DNA from 3 places in the Rhodococcus sp. NS-SX18 genome. Region 1 is predicted to be linked to each of the others. Evidence: riboswitches for the same ligand, from Rfam matches in the RefSeq annotation. Region 1 holds a riboswitch; each other region holds the start of a gene.
What was found. A riboswitch is a leader RNA that binds a small molecule or an ion and turns the genes downstream of it on or off. The one in region 1 is predicted to bind S-adenosylmethionine.
Positions count from the first base shown of each region.

Region 2: it holds a riboswitch for S-adenosylmethionine, as region 1 does, so the genes downstream of both, AC2IPW_RS02815 (aminotransferase class V-fold PLP-dependent enzyme) here and AC2IPW_RS16585 (bifunctional o-acetylhomoserine/o-acetylserine sulfhydrylase) in region 1, are expected to answer to the same signal.
Region 3: it holds a riboswitch for S-adenosylmethionine, as region 1 does, so the genes downstream of both, AC2IPW_RS24340 (ABC transporter substrate-binding protein) here and AC2IPW_RS16585 (bifunctional o-acetylhomoserine/o-acetylserine sulfhydrylase) in region 1, are expected to answer to the same signal.

Region 1 is NZ_CM170633.1:3,576,038-3,581,561, reverse strand. Features, by position in the region: gene AC2IPW_RS16600 (bifunctional methylenetetrahydrofolate dehydrogenase/methenyltetrahydrofolate cyclohydrolase) at 1-410, shown strand, start outside; gene AC2IPW_RS16595 (DUF3017 domain-containing protein) at 415-717, shown strand; gene metX (homoserine O-acetyltransferase MetX) at 770-1,897, opposite strand; gene AC2IPW_RS16585 (bifunctional o-acetylhomoserine/o-acetylserine sulfhydrylase) at 1,894-3,219, opposite strand; SAM riboswitch class IV at 3,306-3,421, opposite strand; gene AC2IPW_RS16580 (NADP-dependent isocitrate dehydrogenase) at 3,688-4,905, shown strand; gene AC2IPW_RS16575 (exodeoxyribonuclease III) at 4,991-5,524, shown strand, end outside.
Region 2 is NZ_CM170633.1:605,978-611,501, forward strand. Features, by position in the region: gene AC2IPW_RS02810 (Pls/PosA family non-ribosomal peptide synthetase) at 1-1,849, opposite strand, end outside; SAM riboswitch class IV at 2,095-2,210, shown strand; gene AC2IPW_RS02815 (aminotransferase class V-fold PLP-dependent enzyme) at 2,277-3,596, shown strand; gene AC2IPW_RS02820 (YbaK/EbsC family protein) at 3,643-4,116, opposite strand; gene AC2IPW_RS02825 (2-oxo-4-hydroxy-4-carboxy-5-ureidoimidazoline decarboxylase) at 4,212-4,733, opposite strand; gene AC2IPW_RS02830 (crotonase/enoyl-CoA hydratase family protein) at 4,882-5,524, shown strand, end outside.
Region 3 is NZ_CM170633.1:5,285,330-5,290,853, reverse strand. Features, by position in the region: gene AC2IPW_RS24345 (ABC transporter permease) at 1-317, opposite strand, end outside; gene AC2IPW_RS24340 (ABC transporter substrate-binding protein) at 321-1,952, opposite strand; SAM riboswitch class I at 2,157-2,251, opposite strand; gene AC2IPW_RS24335 (MFS transporter) at 2,297-3,718, opposite strand; gene AC2IPW_RS24330 (NtaA/DmoA family FMN-dependent monooxygenase) at 3,731-5,089, opposite strand; gene AC2IPW_RS24325 (LLM class flavin-dependent oxidoreductase) at 5,086-5,524, opposite strand, start outside.

The sequences.
Region 1 (5,524 bases):
TGCGCCGGTACGAGGTGCCGATCGCGGGCGCCCACGTGGTGGTGGTGGGCCGCGGCGTCACCGTCGGCCGGCCGATCGGGCTGCTGCTCACCCGCCGCAGCGAGAACGCGACGGTCACTCTCTGCCATACCGGCACGAAGGACCTCGCAGCGGAAGTACGGCGTGCGGACATCGTCGTCGCCGCTGCGGGTGTGCCGGGACTGATCACCGCGGACATGGTCAAGCCGGGTGCGGCGGTCCTGGACGTGGGTGTGAGCCGGACCCCGGAGGGCCTGCGCGGCGACGTGGCCGCCGACGTCGGCGAGGTTGCCGGGTTCCTGTCGCCCAATCCCGGTGGCGTCGGCCCCCTGACCCGTGCGTTCCTGCTGGCGAACGTGGTCGAGCGAGCCGAACAGCTCGCCGGCCGCTGAGCCCGTGGTGCACCTGGCCGGCGCGGAGCGCTGGTTGCGGCTGGCCCGGCGGAACCTGCCGTTGCTGGCGGTGACGGTCGTCATCGCCGCGGCGGTGATCCTCGTCCTGGCGGACCGGTGGCGTCGTGGCGCGTTCGTCTTCGGCAGCGCCACCCTGCTCGCCGGTCTGCTGCGCCTGTGGGTGCCCGAGGATCAGGTCGGTGTGCTCGCCGTGCGCAGCCGGGCCTTCGACGTGTCCGCGCTCCTCGTCGTGGGCGGACTCGTCATCGCCCTGGCGGTCTCGATCGATCCGCTCGGCACCGGATGAGCCGCTCGGCACCGGATGAGCCGCCGGGCCGCGGCCCGGCGGCGCGCGGCCCTCAGCCTCGTGCGAGGGTGACGAGCTCGGTCAGGAGTTTGGCGACGGCGTCGGCCTCGGTGAGGAAACCGTCGTGACCGTCCCGGGACTCGAGGACGCGCAGCCCGTCGCAGCCCGGCAGGCCGTCGGCGATCTCCTGTTGCAGCCGCAGCGGATACAGGCGGTCGGAGTCCACGCCGGCGACGATCGTCGGCACCGGGGTGGATCCGAGTGCGGCGGCCACACCGCCCCGCCCGTGTCCGACGTCGTGCCGGTTCATCGCCTGGGTGAGCGCGACGTACGTACCGGGATCGAACCGCGCGACGAGCTTGTCGGCCTGGTGCTCCAGATAGCTCTGCACCGCGTATCGTCCGCCGTTCCAGGGGTTTTCGCTTCCCTGGGGGGAATTGGCGAAGCGGGTGTCGAGTTCGCCCTCGGTCCGGTAGGTCAGGTGTGCGATCCGCCGTGCGATGCCCAGCCCGGCCCGCGGCACCCGTCCCGTTCCGTAGTAGTCCCCGCCCTGCCAGTCCGGGTCGGCGGTGATGGCGGCGATCTGCGTGGTCTGGGTGCCGATCTGGTCGGCGGTGGCGCGGGCGCCGACGGCGAGGACGAGGGCCGCCTGCACCCGTTCCGGATACCCGATGATCCACTCGAGCGTCCGCATGCCGCCCATGGACCCTCCGGTGACGGCCGCCAACCTGTCGATGCCGAGCGCATCGGCGAGCGCGACCTCGGCGGCGACCTGGTCGCGCACCGTGATGCCGGGGAACCGGGAACCCCACGCCTTGCCGTCCGGAGCGGGCGAACCCGGTCCGGTGGTGCCGCGGCAGCCGCCCAGCACGTTCGTCGCCACGACGCACCACGTGTCGGTGTCGATCGGCGCGCCCGGACCGACCATCCCGGTCCACCAGCCGGGCGACGGGTGTTCGGGTCCGGCGGGCCCGGTCACGTGCGAGTCCCCCGTGAGGGCGTGTTCGACGAGGACGACGTTGTCGCGCGACGGCGACAGCCGGCCCCATCGTTGCACCGCCACGGTCACGTCGGGCAGGGTCGCGCCGGACTCGAGCGTCAGCGGCCCGATGTCGACCGTCCCGAGACGGCCGTCCTCCGGCGGCAGCTCCACGTGGCGCCGGTCGACGCGCGCCGTCAAGACGCGACCGCCTCGAGGCCGGTGGTGAGGTCGGTGAGGATGTCGTCGATGTTCTCGATGCCGACGGCGAGGCGGACCTGGCCGGGGGTGACGCCGGCGGCGAGTTGTTCGGCGGCGGTGAGTTGGGAGTGGGTGGTGGAGGCGGGGTGGATGACCAGCGAGCGTACGTCGCCGATGTTGGCGACGTGGCTGTGCAGGGTCAGCGCGTTGACGAACTGCTTGCCGGCGTCGATGCCGCCGGCGAGTTCGAAGGTGACGATGGCGCCGGCGCCGCGGGGGGCGAGGTGCCGGGCGCGGTCGTGCCAGGGCGAGGAGGGCAGGCCGGCGTAGGCGACGGCGGTGACCTCGGGGCGGCGGTCGAGGAATTCGGCGACGCGCTCGGCGTTGGCGACGTGGCGTTCCATGCGCAGGCTCAGGGTCTCGAGGCCCTGGGCGATGAGGAAGGCGTTGAACGGGGAGACCGCGGCACCGAGGTCGCGCAGCAGTTGCACGCGGGCCTTGAGGGCGTAGGCGGGGGCGCCGAGGTCGGCGTAGACCACGCCGTGGTAGCTGGGGTCGGGGGTGGTGAACTGGGGGTGGCGGGGGGCGCCGTCGGGGCCGGTGCCGGTCCAGTCGAAGGTGCCGCCGTCGACGAGGACCCCGGCGATGGCGGTGCCGTGGCCGCCGAGGTATTTGGTGGCCGAGTGCACGACGATGTCGGCGCCGTGTTCGAGGGGGCGGATCAGGTAGGGGGTGGCGACGGTGTTGTCGACGATCAGCGGCAGGTGGTGGGCGTGGGCGACGGCGGCGATGCCGGGGATGTCGAGCAGGTGGTTCTTGGGGTTGGCGATGGTTTCGCCGTAGAGGGCGCGGGTGGTGGGGCGGATCGCGGCGCGCCACTGGTCGAGGTCGTCGGGGTCGTCGACGAAGGTGACCTCGATGCCGAGGCGGGGCAGGGTGTAGTGCAGCAGGTTGTAGGTGCCGCCGTAGAGGTAGGGGCTGGCGACGATGTGGTCGCCGGCGGCGGCGAGGTTGAGGAGGGCGTAGGTTTCGGCGGCCTGGCCGGAGGCGAGGAGCAGGGCGGCGACGCCGCCTTCGAGGGCGGCGATGCGTTGTTCGACCGCGTCCTGGGTGGGGTTCATGATGCGGGTGTAGATGTTGCCGGGTTCGGTCAGGCCGAACAGGGCGGCGGCGTGGTCGGTGTTGTCGAAGGTGTAGCTGGTGGTCTGGTAGATCGGCAGGGCGCGGGCGCGGGTGTCGCCGCCGGCGGGCTGTCCCGCGTGGATCTGCTTGGTCTCGAAGCTCCAGCCGTCTTCGCGCCGGGTGTTCTCGCTGTCGGTCATGATGTCCTTACTGGCCGTGGTCGGGAGGTCGGGGCGGCTAGTGACGACAGCTCATGATCACAACCCTCATGACGAATACCTCCATCGGACCGGCTTGTCGTGCGGCGTGTCGCCGGACGACCGGGTCATCACCCGGAGCACCCCACCCTGGCCGGAGGGTTGCCGACCAGCAAGCCGGGGCTTCACGCTGGTACTCATGACCTGGCGCGAGTCTAGCGGCTCGAACAGACGCTTCGGTAGGCGACCCGTACCTGCCGGCGGAGGGCGCCTGAGCAGGCGAAAGTTACCCGCGGGTAGCCGGGGGTGCGCTTGGCGGGCCGGGGCAATAGCAGTACGCTCGTCTTGTTTGGACCGTGTTCCGTACGTGTGAGCACGCCATGAATGGTTCATTGAGCCGACCACGATCGCACCCACAAAGTGGGATCGACTTGGGACCAGGGACACTTCCTAGGAGGACGCGAAGCGCACATGTCCAAGATCAAGGTTGAGGGAACGGTCGTCGAACTCGACGGCGACGAGATGACCCGCATCATCTGGCAGTTCATCAAAGACAAGCTGATCCATCCTTACCTGGATGTGAATCTCGAGTACTACGACCTCGGCATCGAGCACCGCGATGCGACCGACGACCAGGTCACCGTGGATGCGGCCAACGCCATCAAGAAGCACGGCGTCGGCGTCAAGTGCGCCACCATCACTCCCGACGAGGCCCGGGTCGAGGAGTTCGGCCTGAAGAAGATGTGGCGTTCGCCCAACGGCACGATCCGTAACATCCTGGGCGGCACCATCTTCCGTGCCCCGATCATCATCTCGAACGTGCCCCGTCTGGTGCCGGGCTGGACCAAGCCGGTCATCGTCGGCCGTCACGCCTTCGGCGACCAGTACCGCGCCACCGACTTCAAGGTCGACCGCCCGGGCACCGTCACCATCACCTTCACGCCGGAGGACGGCTCCGAGCCGATCCAGCACGAGGTGTGCCAGATTCCCGAGGACGGCGGCGTCGTCATGGGGATGTACAACTACAAGAAGTCCATCCAGGACTTCGCGCGGGCCTCGCTGTCCTACGGCCTGCAGCAGAACTACCCGGTCTACCTCTCGACCAAGAACACGATCCTCAAGGCCTACGACGGCATGTTCAAGGACGAGTTCCAGCGGATCTACGAGGAGGAGTTCAAGGCGGAGTTCGACGCCGCCGGACTCACCTACGAGCACCGCCTCATCGACGACATGGTCGCTTCCTCGCTCAAGTGGGAAGGCGGTTACGTCTGGGCCTGCAAGAACTACGACGGCGACGTCCAGTCGGACACCGTCGCACAGGGCTACGGTTCGCTGGGCCTGATGACCTCCGTGCTCATGACCCCGGACGGAAAGACCGTCGAGGCCGAGGCTGCCCACGGAACCGTCACCCGGCACTTCCGGCAGCACCAGGCCGGCAAGCCGACGTCGACCAACCCGATCGCGTCGATCTTCGCCTGGACCCGTGGTCTCGAGCACCGCGGCAAGCTCGACAACACCCCCGAGGTGATCGAGTTCGCCCAGCAGCTCGAGGACGTCGTCATCAAGACCGTCGAAGCCGGCCAGATGACCAAGGACCTCGCCCTGCTCATCGGACCCGAGCAGGCCTGGCTGACCACCGAGGAGTTCCTCGCCGCGCTCGACGAGAACCTCCAGAAGGCTCGCGCCTGACGCACGGACCGCACACGACGGGACGCCCCTGCCGGGGGCGTCCCGTCGTCGTTGCGGGTCGGGTCCGTCCGCTACGGTGACCGGCGTGCCTCATGTCGTCTCCACCGTCAACGTCAACGGCGTCCGTGCCGCCGCCGGCAAGGGACTGCTCGCCTGGCTGGCCACCGAGCCCGCCGACATCGTGTGCCTGCAGGAGGTGCGCGCCACCGAGCAGCAGTTCCATGCGGCGATCGCGCCGGCCCTCGATGCCGGGTGGTACGTCGTGTCGGCCGAATCGGAGGCCAAGGGCCGTGCCGGGGTCGCGATCCTGTCGCGGCGCCCCGCCGACTCCTCCCGCGTCGGGTTCGACGAGGACGAGTTCGCGGCCTCCGGACGGTACGTCGAGGCGGACTTCGGCGATCTGACCGTCGGCAGTCTGTACCTGCCCACCGGGGAGGCCGACACCCCGAAGCAGGAAGAGAAGGAGCGGTTCATGGCGTCGTTCGCGGCGCACCTGAACCACCGGGCCGCCGAGGCGGAGGCCGCGGGCCGGCACATGGTGGTGTGCGGGGACTGGAACATCGCCCACACCGAGCGCGACATCAAGAACTGGAAGGGCAACGTGAAGAAGTCCGGGTTC
Region 2 (5,524 bases), 2.5 Mb from region 1:
TGGTGAGTGGCACCGTGACGGCGAGTTGCAGCAGCTGTGCCCGGCGCGGAACGGGGGTCACCTGCCGCGGGGCGACCACAGCTGACGGCGCGAGGTCGTCGAGGTACTCGGCCAGCGAGCCGAGTCGCGGATGGTCGTACAGTTCGGCGACGGTCATCGCGGGATAGCGTTCGCGCAGGGCCGTCACCAGCTGGGCCGCGGCGAGGGAGCCGCCGCCGAGTTCGAAGAAGTCGTCGTCGATGCTCTCGATCGGGGTGCCGAGAATCGACACCCACAGCCCGGCGACCCACTCGGCGGTCGGGTCGAGGCCGAGAGCCTCGGCGGCGGCGGCCTCCGCGCCGGGCAGCGGCCACGGAAGCGCATTGCGGTCCACCTTGCCGGAGGTCCGGGTGGGCAGTTCGTCCACCAGCGCCAGTCTCGGGACCAGGGCCGCCGGCAGCTGCTCGCCGAGCAGGTCGCGCGCGGAGGCGAGGTCGAACTCGGGGTCGGTGCTGGCGATGTAGCCGACGAGGATCGAGTGCCCGGCCGCGGTCTTGCGTACGGCGGCCGCGCCGCCGGCGACGCCGGGCAGGTTCTGCAGAGCGTTGTCGACTTCGCCGAGTTCGATGCGCCGGCCGCCGATCTTGACCTGATCGTCGGCACGTCCCTGGAACAGCAGCCCCGCGCGGTCGAGGGTGACCAGGTCGCCGCTGCGGTAGGCGCGGTCCCAGCCGAGGGTGGGCATGGGAGCGTACTTCTCGGCGTCCTTGGCCGGGTCCAGATAGCGGGCCAGTCCGACGCCGCCGATGACGAGTTCGCCGGTGCCGCCCTCCGGGACGGGCCGGCCCTCGCCGTCCACCACGGCGAGGTCCCAGCCGTCGAGCGGCAGGCCGATGCGGACCGGGCCGGTGCCGTCCATCGTCGCCGCACACGCGACCACGGTGGCCTCGGTGGGCCCGTACGTGTTCCACACCTCGCGCCCGGGCACAGCCAGCCGCTCGGCGAGATCCGGCGGACAGGCCTCCCCACCGAAGATCAACAGCCGCACCGCTTCGAGCGCCTCGGCGGGCCACATCGCCGCGAGGGTGGGAACGGTGGAGACGACGCTGATGTCGCGGGAGACCAGCCACGGTCCGAGGTCCATCCCGGACCGCACGAGCGAGCGGGGCGCGGGGACGAGGCACGCGCCGTGCCGCCACGCGAGCCACATCTCCTCGCAGGACGCGTCGAACGCGACCGACAGCCCGGCCAGTACGCGGTCGCCGGGGCCGATCGGGTTCTCGCGCAGGAACAGCCGGGCCTCGGCGTCGACGAAGGCGGCGGCGCTGCGATGGCTGACCGCGACCCCTTTGGGGGTGCCGGTGGATCCGGAGGTGAAGATGATCCAGGCGGCGTCGTCGAGACGCGGACCGCGCAGCTGCGGCTGCGGCGACGGCGGCGCGGTGCCCGGGCCGATGCCGTCGGCGGTGACGACGGCGGTGACCTGCGCTTCCCCGAACACGAGTTCGGCGCGTTCGTCGGGATCGTCGGCGTCCACCGGCACGTAGGCCGCGCCGGCGGCGAGGATGCCCAGGATCGTCACGTACAGGTCCGCGGAGCCGGACGGCATGCGCACGCCGACGCGGTCCCCGCCCCCGACTCCCGCGTCGGCGAGCCGGTAGGAGCAGGCGACGACCTCCTCGACGAGTTCGGTGTAGCTGAGGGTGACGGATCCGTCGTCGACGGCCGGAGCGTCCGGGTGGGTGTCGGCGGTGGCACGCAGGATGTCGACGAGGGTGCGAGGGGCCGGGGCATGGGAGGAGCGGAGGAACTCCTCGGGGATGCGATACGACCGATCCGAATCCGTCGTGGGCTGGGCAGGCAATCGCATGTCCTTCTCTCGGCCTGGTGGTGCGTACGTCCGGTTATCTCACGGTCAGGTGGACGGAGGGTGAACATCGGGTGTGTCGGTGCCCACGCGCGCGGTGGAATTTCTCCGCCTCCCGGGCGCCGGAATCCCGGCCGCTGTCCGGTTCTGGGCGAGAAACCGCCTCTCCCTGGGGATTCGCGTGCCGGACGACGGACGGTGCGATCCCGGTTTGACATCCGTGCGCGCTTTTGCCATCCTCTTCCGCAGGTCACGAGAACCAGCGACAAGCCCCGGCTAGCTGGTCGGCAACCCTCCTCCGCGGTGGGGTGCTCCGGGTGACGACCTGGCCGTGTTTCCACACCGGACACGGCAAGCGCGGATTCGGACCGTGATCGCACTCGAGCGACGAGGCGACCACCGGCGAATCCCTGAACGACGAGGGAACGTCATGACTGCCGCTGTACTGACCGCCGACACCTGTATCGCACCGTTCGCCCGGGTCACCGGATGTGATCTTCAGGTACCCCTGGTGCAGGGCGGTGCCTGCACCTACGCCAACTTCGACTACGCGGCGAGCGCGCCGGCCCTCGAAGCGGTCACCGAGCGGATCGCCGAACTCCTGCCGTACTACGCCAGCGTGCATCGCGGTGCCGGTTACGCCTCGAGGATCTCCACCACCAGCTACGAGCAGGCCCGCGAATCCGTGGCCCGATTCGTCTGCGCCGCAGACGATCAAGTGGTCGTCTTCACCCGCAACACCACCGACTCGCTCAACCTCCTGGCCGGAGCCGTGCCCGGCGACGTGGTGGTACTCGACGTCGAACACCACGCAAACCTGTTGCCCTGGAAGAATGCTCGCGTAGTCGAGGCTGCCGACACCGTCGCCGAGACCGTCCGCCGGCTCGTCGCCGAACTGTGCAGCAGGCCTGCTGCGCTGCTCGCCGTCACCGGCGCCTCCAACGTCACCGGCGAGGTCCTCCCGATCGCCGAACTCGCCGACGTCGCGCACGCCTGCGGTGCCCGGATCCTCGTCGACGGAGCACAATTGGTTCCGCACCGGCGGATCGACCTCACCGCGCTCGGCGTCGACTACCTCGCATTCTCGGGGCACAAGCTCTACGCTCCGTTCGGTGCCGGTGCTCTGGTGGGGCGCCGGGACTGGCTCGACGTCGCGGAACCGTACCTCGCAGGGGGTGGTGCGGTCCGCGACGTCAGTCTCAATCACACCGAATGGGCCTGTGCCCCAGCGCGACACGAGGCGGGCACACCGAACGTGCTCGGTGTCGCGGCGCTCGCCGCAGCGTGCGACGCGCTCGCCGGCTTCGACGCCGATGCCGCCACCGTGCACGAGCAGGCGTTGTGCCGGCGCCTGCTCGACGGGTTGCGCGGCGTCGACGGCGTCGAGATCCTGCGGCTGTGGAGCGACTCCCCGGACTCCGTCGGCATCGTCACCTTCACGGTCGCCGGCTTCGAGCCCGGCGAGGTGGCGTCGTATCTCTCCGCCGAACACGGAATCGGGGTGCGCGACGGCCGGTTCTGCGCGCACCCGCTGCTCGCCCGGGTCGGACTGCCCGCCGGCGCGGTTCGTGCCTCGCTCGGTCTCGGCAGTTCCTCCGCCGACGTGGATCGTCTGCTCGACGCGCTGCACACGCTGGTGGATGCCGGTCCCGGCTGGACCTACGCGAAGACCGACGGCCTGTGGGGGCCGTCGCCCGAGACCCGTCCGGGCCTGGCGGAGTCCACCGCCGGGGCGGCGCAGTGCAGCTGACCGCTTCCCGGGCGGACTGCCGCACCGGCCGTCCGGACCGGCAGGTCTAGTCGACGTCGACGTCGACGGCTGCCGTGATGCGCATCAGTTCGCGGAACGTCGTGCGGAACAGCGTGCGTGGATGCCCGCCGGAGGCCCAGAGCTGGGGGAAAGCAGCCAGGGCGGTGTCGACGTACGTGGTCAGGTTCGTCGGATGCCCGAGCGGTGCCACGCCGCCGACGGGCTGACCCGTGACCTCGGTGACCACGTCCGGGGGCGCCGCGACGAGCGCACCGCCGAGGCGTTTGCCGGTTCGTTCCGGATTCACCCGGTGGGCACCCGAGACCAGCAGCAGTACCGGTTCGTCGTCGAGCAGGAACACCAGCGACTTGACGATCGCTCCCACGTCGACCCCGAGCGCGGCCGCCGCCTGCTCGGCGGTGTGCACCGACTCCGGTTGGGTCGTGATCAACCCGTGGTGACCGCGCGCGATGAGCGTGTCGGCTACCCGAGCGGCATTCGGATGCAGTGTCCCGGACATGGTTCCAGCCTAGGAGTCCGCCGCCGTCCGTGGCTCCGATCGGCAGGTCCGGCCGCGGCCGAGGTCGATACGGTCGGAGTCGATACAGTCGGGGGTCAATACGGCGGAAAGCCGTCCTCGGGTCCGAGCATGCGCTCGAGCCGGGTGCGGGTGATCTTGGCGAGTTCCTCCGTGCACACCTTGCGTTCCGCCTCGGGGTCGTGTGCGAGCCGGTGGTTCAGGTCCGTCAGCAGTTCTTGCAGTCCGCGGCCCTGCGGGCACCACAGATAGCGGTACCCGAAGCGCTCTTCGTAGGCGGCGGCGGCGGCCGTGATCGCGGCCGTCAAGGCCTCGTCCTCGTCCCACAGCGAGCACTGCTCGAGCCGCGAGGCGGTGCTGCCGCGCCGGCGGCCCACCACCGGGTGGCAATCGAGGGCCTCCGCGATCTCCGCGTCGCTCGCGGAGAACAGGGCGGCGTCGGCGCGGGCGAACAGTTCCGAGTAGCTCGCATAGGGACGTCCCGCCGCGACCGCCTGGGCCCAGGTGAGCGACGCGCAGCACTCGTACAGCGCATGGGTGGCGCCCCGCCGGGACAGGGCGTTGAAGGCACCCAGACCGATGCCCTGGTGCATCAGCATGACAGTCGCTCCTCTGCGGGCCGGACCGTTCGTTACCCCCAGGATCCGTCCGCGCCGTGGCGGCCACCAGGGGCAGAGCGCGGAATTTTCCGGGCTGTAACGAGCGGTCCGTGACAGCGGAGCGGCGCCCGCATATTACTCTCGAGTAATGACTCAGGAATCTCGCTGGAAAGCGTTCACGGTCGACGTCGCGGACCACGTCGCGCTCGTCACCCTCGTCGGTCCGGGCAAAGGCAACGCCATGGGCCCCGACTTCTGGACCGAGCTGCCGCTGTTGTTCGGCGAGCTCGACGCGGATCCGGACGTGCGTGCCGTCGTGCTCGCCGGTGCCGGCAAGCACTTCTCCTTCGGTCTCGACCTGCCCGCCATGAGCGGCGACCTGGGCAAGGTCCTCGCCGACAAGGCGCTGGCCGCCCCGCGAACCGAGTTCCACGAGATGGTCAAGCGGATGCAGGCGGCGATCACCGCGGTCGCGGACTGCCGTAAGCCCGTCGTCGCCGCCGTGCAGGGCTGGTGCATCGGCGGCGGCGTCGACCTGATCTCCGCGGCCGACATCCGCTACGCCAGTGCCGACGCGAAGTTCAGTGTCCGCGAGGTCAAGGTCGGGATGGTCGCCGACGTGGGCAGCCTCGCGCGCCTGCCGCTCATCATCGGCGACGGGCACCTGCGTGAGCTGGCCCTCACCGGCAAGGACATCGACGCGGCACGCGCGGAGAAGATCGGCCTGGTCAACGACGTCTTCGAGGACGCGGACGCCGTCCTGGCCGCCGCGCAGGCCACCGCCGCCGAGA
Region 3 (5,524 bases), 1.7 Mb from region 1:
AGGGCCAGGGTGCTGGGTACGGCGGCGGCGATCGCTTCGGTCACGGGTTGTCCCGTGACGATCGAGATGCCGAAGTCCCCCCGGACGGCGTTGCTCAGCGCAGTGAGGTACTGCCCCGACAACGGCCGGTCGAGCCCGTACCGCTCCTGCAGTTGCGCGACAGCGGCCGCATCCACCGGTGTGCCGCTGCCGGCGCCGTCGACCGCGATGCTCACCGGGTCGGACGGCAGCAGGTACAGCACGCCGAACGAGACGGTGAACGCCGCCCACAGCACCAGCAGCGCCTGCACGAGCCGGGAGCCGAGATACCTGGCCATGGTCTACTCGCTCAGCCAGGTGTCGAAGAACTGCAACCGGGCGGAGGCCTCGAACTTCAGGTCCTGCACCGCCCCCGCCGCACCGATGGCCTGGGACAGCTCCACGGTCGGCAGCCACAGGCCGTTGTCGAGGACGAGCTGCTGTGCCTGCTCGCTCAGCTCGCCGCGTTCGGCCGGGTCGGTGGTGCGCAGCTGCGCAGACAGGACCTCGTCCAGTGCCGGGATCGGGCCGCGGTTGTTGAGGTTGCGCCCGTCGAGTCCGAACGTGGTGCGCAGGATGTCGCCGTCGGCGCGCGTGCTGTTGTAGTAGGTGGCGTCGAAGTCCTTCGCACCCTGCCGGGCAGTGGCTTCCGGGGTGGAGACCAGGTCGAGCTGCAGGTCGATACCGACCCCGCGCAGCTGCTGCTGCACGAGCTCGAGGATCGCCTGGTTGCCGGCGAACACCGAACTGAACAACACCGAGAAGGACAGGCGGTTGCCGTCCTTGGCACGGATGCCGTCCGGGCCGGGAACCCAGCCGGCGGCGTCGAGGATCGACTTCGCCTTCTCCGGGTCGTAGGCGACGTCGTCGAGCGCGACGTAGCCAGGGGTGCGGGAGGCGAGGGTGCTGGTCGCGGGCCGGAAATCGGGGCCGAGGACGGTGTCGACGAGTTCCTGGCGGTCGAGGGCCGGCACGATCGCGGCGCGCACCGCCGGATCGGTCAGGACGCCACGGGTGACGTTCGGCTGGAAACCGAACGGAACACCCGGGTTCGGTGTGGTGAGGATCCGTCCGCCGCTGCCTTCGATCTGGGAAGCGTCCTGCGGCAGCGCATCGCTGATCGCGTCGAGCTGGCCGGATGCGAGGCTGCCGGTGCGTACACCGGACTCCGGGACGATCGTGAACTCGATGCGATCGAGGTAGGCCTCGCCGTCGTGCGCGAACACGTCGGATCCCCACGCGTATCCGGTGCGCTTGACCAGCGTGGCGGACTTGTCCTGCTGGTAGTCCTCGTAGACGAAGGGACCGGTGCCGGACAGGTTGCCGGCGCAGCGTTCCTCCGCGGACTTCGCGACGTCGCTGTCGGACAGGAAGCCGAGCTGCAGCGTCGACGACGCCTGCAGGAACTGCGCGTTCGGACCGGCGAAGGACACCTGGGCGGTGAGCGGATCGAGCACCGTGGTGCCGGTGTACCCCGACAGGTAGCTCGCCGCCAGCGCTGCCTTGGCGCCGGTGAGGGTCTGGACGATCGCGTCGAAGTTCTTCTTCACCGACTCCGCGGTGAACGGGGTGCCGTCACTGAATGTCACGCCGTCCTTCAGCCGGAACGTGAACGCCGAGGCGTTCCCGTTCACCTCCCAGCTTTCGGCGAGCCACGGCTTCAGTTCACCGGTCCCGGGGTCCTGATCGGTGAGCGAGTCGACGATTTGACGGGTGACGTAGATGGTCTGGTTGCTGCCGGCCTGCGCGGGATCGGCACACGTGGGGGCCTGGGACAGGCCGTAGCGCAGGGTGCCGCCGGGCTGCGGGGTGCCGCCACCGGAGGAAGTGCCCGCCGTGTCGGTGCCGCACGCGGCGAGCCCACCGGCGAGGATTGCGGCGGTGGCGCCCGCGACGGCGCGACGTCGGGCGGCAGAGGTGAACGGAACAGGCACCGGGGAACTCCATGATCTCGTGAGGCGCCGGTGGCACCGCGCTTCGCGATGCCACCGGCCGGGCAGACGGTCGTAGTTCTTCGACTGGAAGGCGCCGCTCAGGCGCGACAGGACCGTGGGCGACAGAGGCCCGAGCACTGACGGCACAGGTCGACGTGCAGGCGCGCCCACGCACCCACGAACCCCTCGCCTGCCATACCTTCTCCTCCATCGTTCCCGGCGGTAGCACCCTCACCTGCGGTGGCAGGGGGTTGCTGCGACGTCCTCGAGCCGGGTCTCTCGGTCGCTCTGGATGGTTCCCGGTGACCGTACGCGTTGCGAACGAGTTCGGAGAACCCTTTCGCTCACAGTGATCGAAACCCGACGCCGGCACGACGGCGCCGGTCGGCGAGCGCACAGAGCAGCGACACCGAGAGCATGGCGGCGCACACCGCGAGGCCGGCCGACGCGGCACCGGCGAAGTCGTCCCCGTCCGTCGCCAGCGCCGACAGATACAGGCCGGACACCGCGGCGAGGGCGACCGTCGCGGACAACCGCTGTGACAGTTGCAGGAACCCGGCCGCGACACCGTGACCGCCCTCCGGTGACGACTCGAGCGTCAGCGCCCGGTTGGGTGCATCCACGAATCCACCCGAGAGGCCCGACAGAGCGGCCAGCGCCACGAACACCGGCATCGTGGCCTCGTGCTGCACAGCGGCGGCGTAGCCACCGACGACGGCGATCTCGGCTGCCACCACCACGACGACCGTCACCCGGCCGTATCGCGCGACGACCCGCCACCCCACGGCAGAGGCGACGGCCATCGCGGCGGCAGCGGCGGACAGCACGGCGGCCGCCTGGACAGCGGCATAGCCGCGCCCCTCGATGAGATACAGGCTCACGACGGTGTTCAGGGACAGCACCGCACCGAACCAGAACAGTGCGACCAAGGTGCCGAGGACGTATCCGCCGGATCCGGTCAGTTCGGGAAGCAGCACGGGCTTGCCGCCGCGCGCGGCGACACGGCGTTCCCACCACAGGAAGGTGGCGAGTGAGACCGCCGCTCCCCCGACGACGAACACCGCACCCACCGGACCCGGATCGGAGACCACGGGCAGCATGACCAGCGTCGTGGCCGCCGCGAGGAGTGCGAGGCCCCCGGCATCGACCCCGCTGCGGGCCGACGGTCGTCCCCGATCCGGGGGCAGGCGGCGTGCAGCCAGCACGAGTGTGACGAGTGCGCACGGCACGTTGAGAATCAGCAGAACGCGCCACCCGTACTCCCCGGGCGCAGCGCCGAGCACCAGCCCCCCGACGAGCGGACCGCACAGCCCGGCGAGGCCCCCGGCGGTGCTGTAGGCGGCCAGTGCCCGAGCGCGCGCCGGGCCGGTGTAGTTCTCGGCCAGGATCCCGAGCACCTGCGCGCTGATCAGGCCGGCCCCGGCCCCCTGACCGGCCCGTGCGGCGACGACCGTCCAGGGGTCGGACGCGACAGCTCCGCACACTCCCATGACCGCGAAGAGGGTCATGCCCGCGAGGAACAGCCGCCGCCGGCCGGCCACATCGCCGAGCCGGCCTGCCGGGACCAGCGCAAGACCGAAGCTGAGCGAGTATGCGGCCAGGATCCACTGCACCTGTGAAACGCCCGCGTCGAGACCGGTCCGCAGGGCGGGGAGGCCGATGTTCAGCACCGACGAATCGAGCAGGGTGGTGAAGCCGGCGGCCGCACAGACCGGCACCACCGACGTCGTCTGCCGGGGCGTCTGCGCCCGATCGGTGAGTGTCACGCGGGAGGGGGGCTAACCGCCGACCGCCACCGGATCGGCCGGTACCCGCAGCCCGAGGTTGTGCCGCAGCGTGGTTCCGGTGTACTCGGCGCGGAGGACACCACGGTCCTGCAGCAGGGGCACCACCTCGTCGACGAAGTCGTCGAGTCCCCAGGGCACGAGGTGGGATCCGAGGATGAACCCGTCCGAGCCGTCGTTCTGCACGAAGGCGTCGATCTGCTCGGCGATCCGTGCCGCGGTACCGACGAGGGGTCCGCGCTCGAACTGGTCGATCACGACCTCTCGCAGGGTCAGCTTCTTCTCCTCCGCGATCGCGCGGAGCCGTGCGACGGTCTCGAACCGGTCCTGGTGGACGAAGGCCCGTCCCTGGATGATCGACTCGGCGTCGGGGTCGGGATCGATGTCCGGCAGCGGGCCCTCCGGATCGTATTCGGACAGATCCCGATTCCAGATGTGCTCGAGCAGGATCAGGGCGGTCTGCCCGGTGACCTGCTGGTTACGGATCTCGTGGTACTTCTCGACGGCCTCGGCCTCGGTGTCCCCGATCACGAAGCTCGCCGACGGCAGGATCTTGATGTCGTCGGCGGAGCGGCCGGCAGCGATCGCCCGGGCCTTGACATCTCGGTAGAAATCCGTGGCCTCGGGCAGTTTCCCGTACGGGGAGAAGATGGCATCGGCGTTCGCGGCAGCGAAGTCCCGGCCCTGCGGGGACACCCCGGCCTGGAGGATCACCGGGCGTCCTTGGGGGCTGCGCGGAACCGTGAACCTGCCGTGCACGTCGAAGTGGTTGCCGTGGTATGCGAAGGTGCCGGCGTCGGGTCGACGCAGGAACCGGCCGCCGGCCTTGTCGGCGACGATGTCGTCGCTACGCCACGAATCCCAGAGATGACGGATGAGCGTCAGGTTCTCGTCCGCGCGCTCGTACCGTTGGGAGCGATCCAGGAAGCCGCCGCGGCGGAAGTTGCGCCCGGTGAAGGCATCGAAGGAGGTGACCACGTTCCACGCGGCCCGGCCGCCGGAGAGGTGATCGAGAGAGGCGATCTGCCGAGCCAGCTCGTACGGCTCGTTGAAGGTCGCGTTGATGGTGGCGGCCAGGCCGAGGTGGTCCGTGACGGCGGCCAGCGACGCGAGGACCGTGAAGGTGTCGGGCCGACCGATGATGTCCTGATCGAAGATCCGGCCCGCACGCTCGCGCAGCACGAGGCCCTCGGCGAGGAAGAAGAAGTCGAACTTGCCGCGCTCGGCGGTACGGGCGGTGTGCTCGAAGGTCGAGAACTCGATCTGGCTGCCTGCCCGGGGATCCCACCATGCGGTGTGGTGATTGACACCGCCGAGGTAGGCCCCGAGGATGACCTGCTTGCGTGTGCTCATCGGTCGTGTCCTTCGGTTCCGGCCGTGGTGACGGCGTAGCGGTTGGGAACGTCGGTCGGCAGATCCAGAAGTCCGCGCAGGGACGTGCCGGGGTATTCGGAGCGGAACAACTCGCGCTGTTGCAGGATCGGGACGAGCACGTCGACGATGACGTCGAGGTCGTCGACTGCCACCCCGGGTCGGAGCCGGAAGCCGTCGATACCCTGTCGACGCCACTCACCGATCCGGTCGGCGAGTTCGGCCGCCGACCCGGTGAACACGAGTGCATCCGAGTCGAAGGCGCTGCCCGCGAGTGCGTCGAGACGCCGGAGCCGCTCGGCTCCGCTCTCGCGCGGTGTGTCGAGGAAGACCACGAGGTCCGCATACACCCGCAGCGGTTCACCGACCCGCCCGACCCGCACGCCCGCCGCCGTGACCTCGTCGACGAGGTCACGC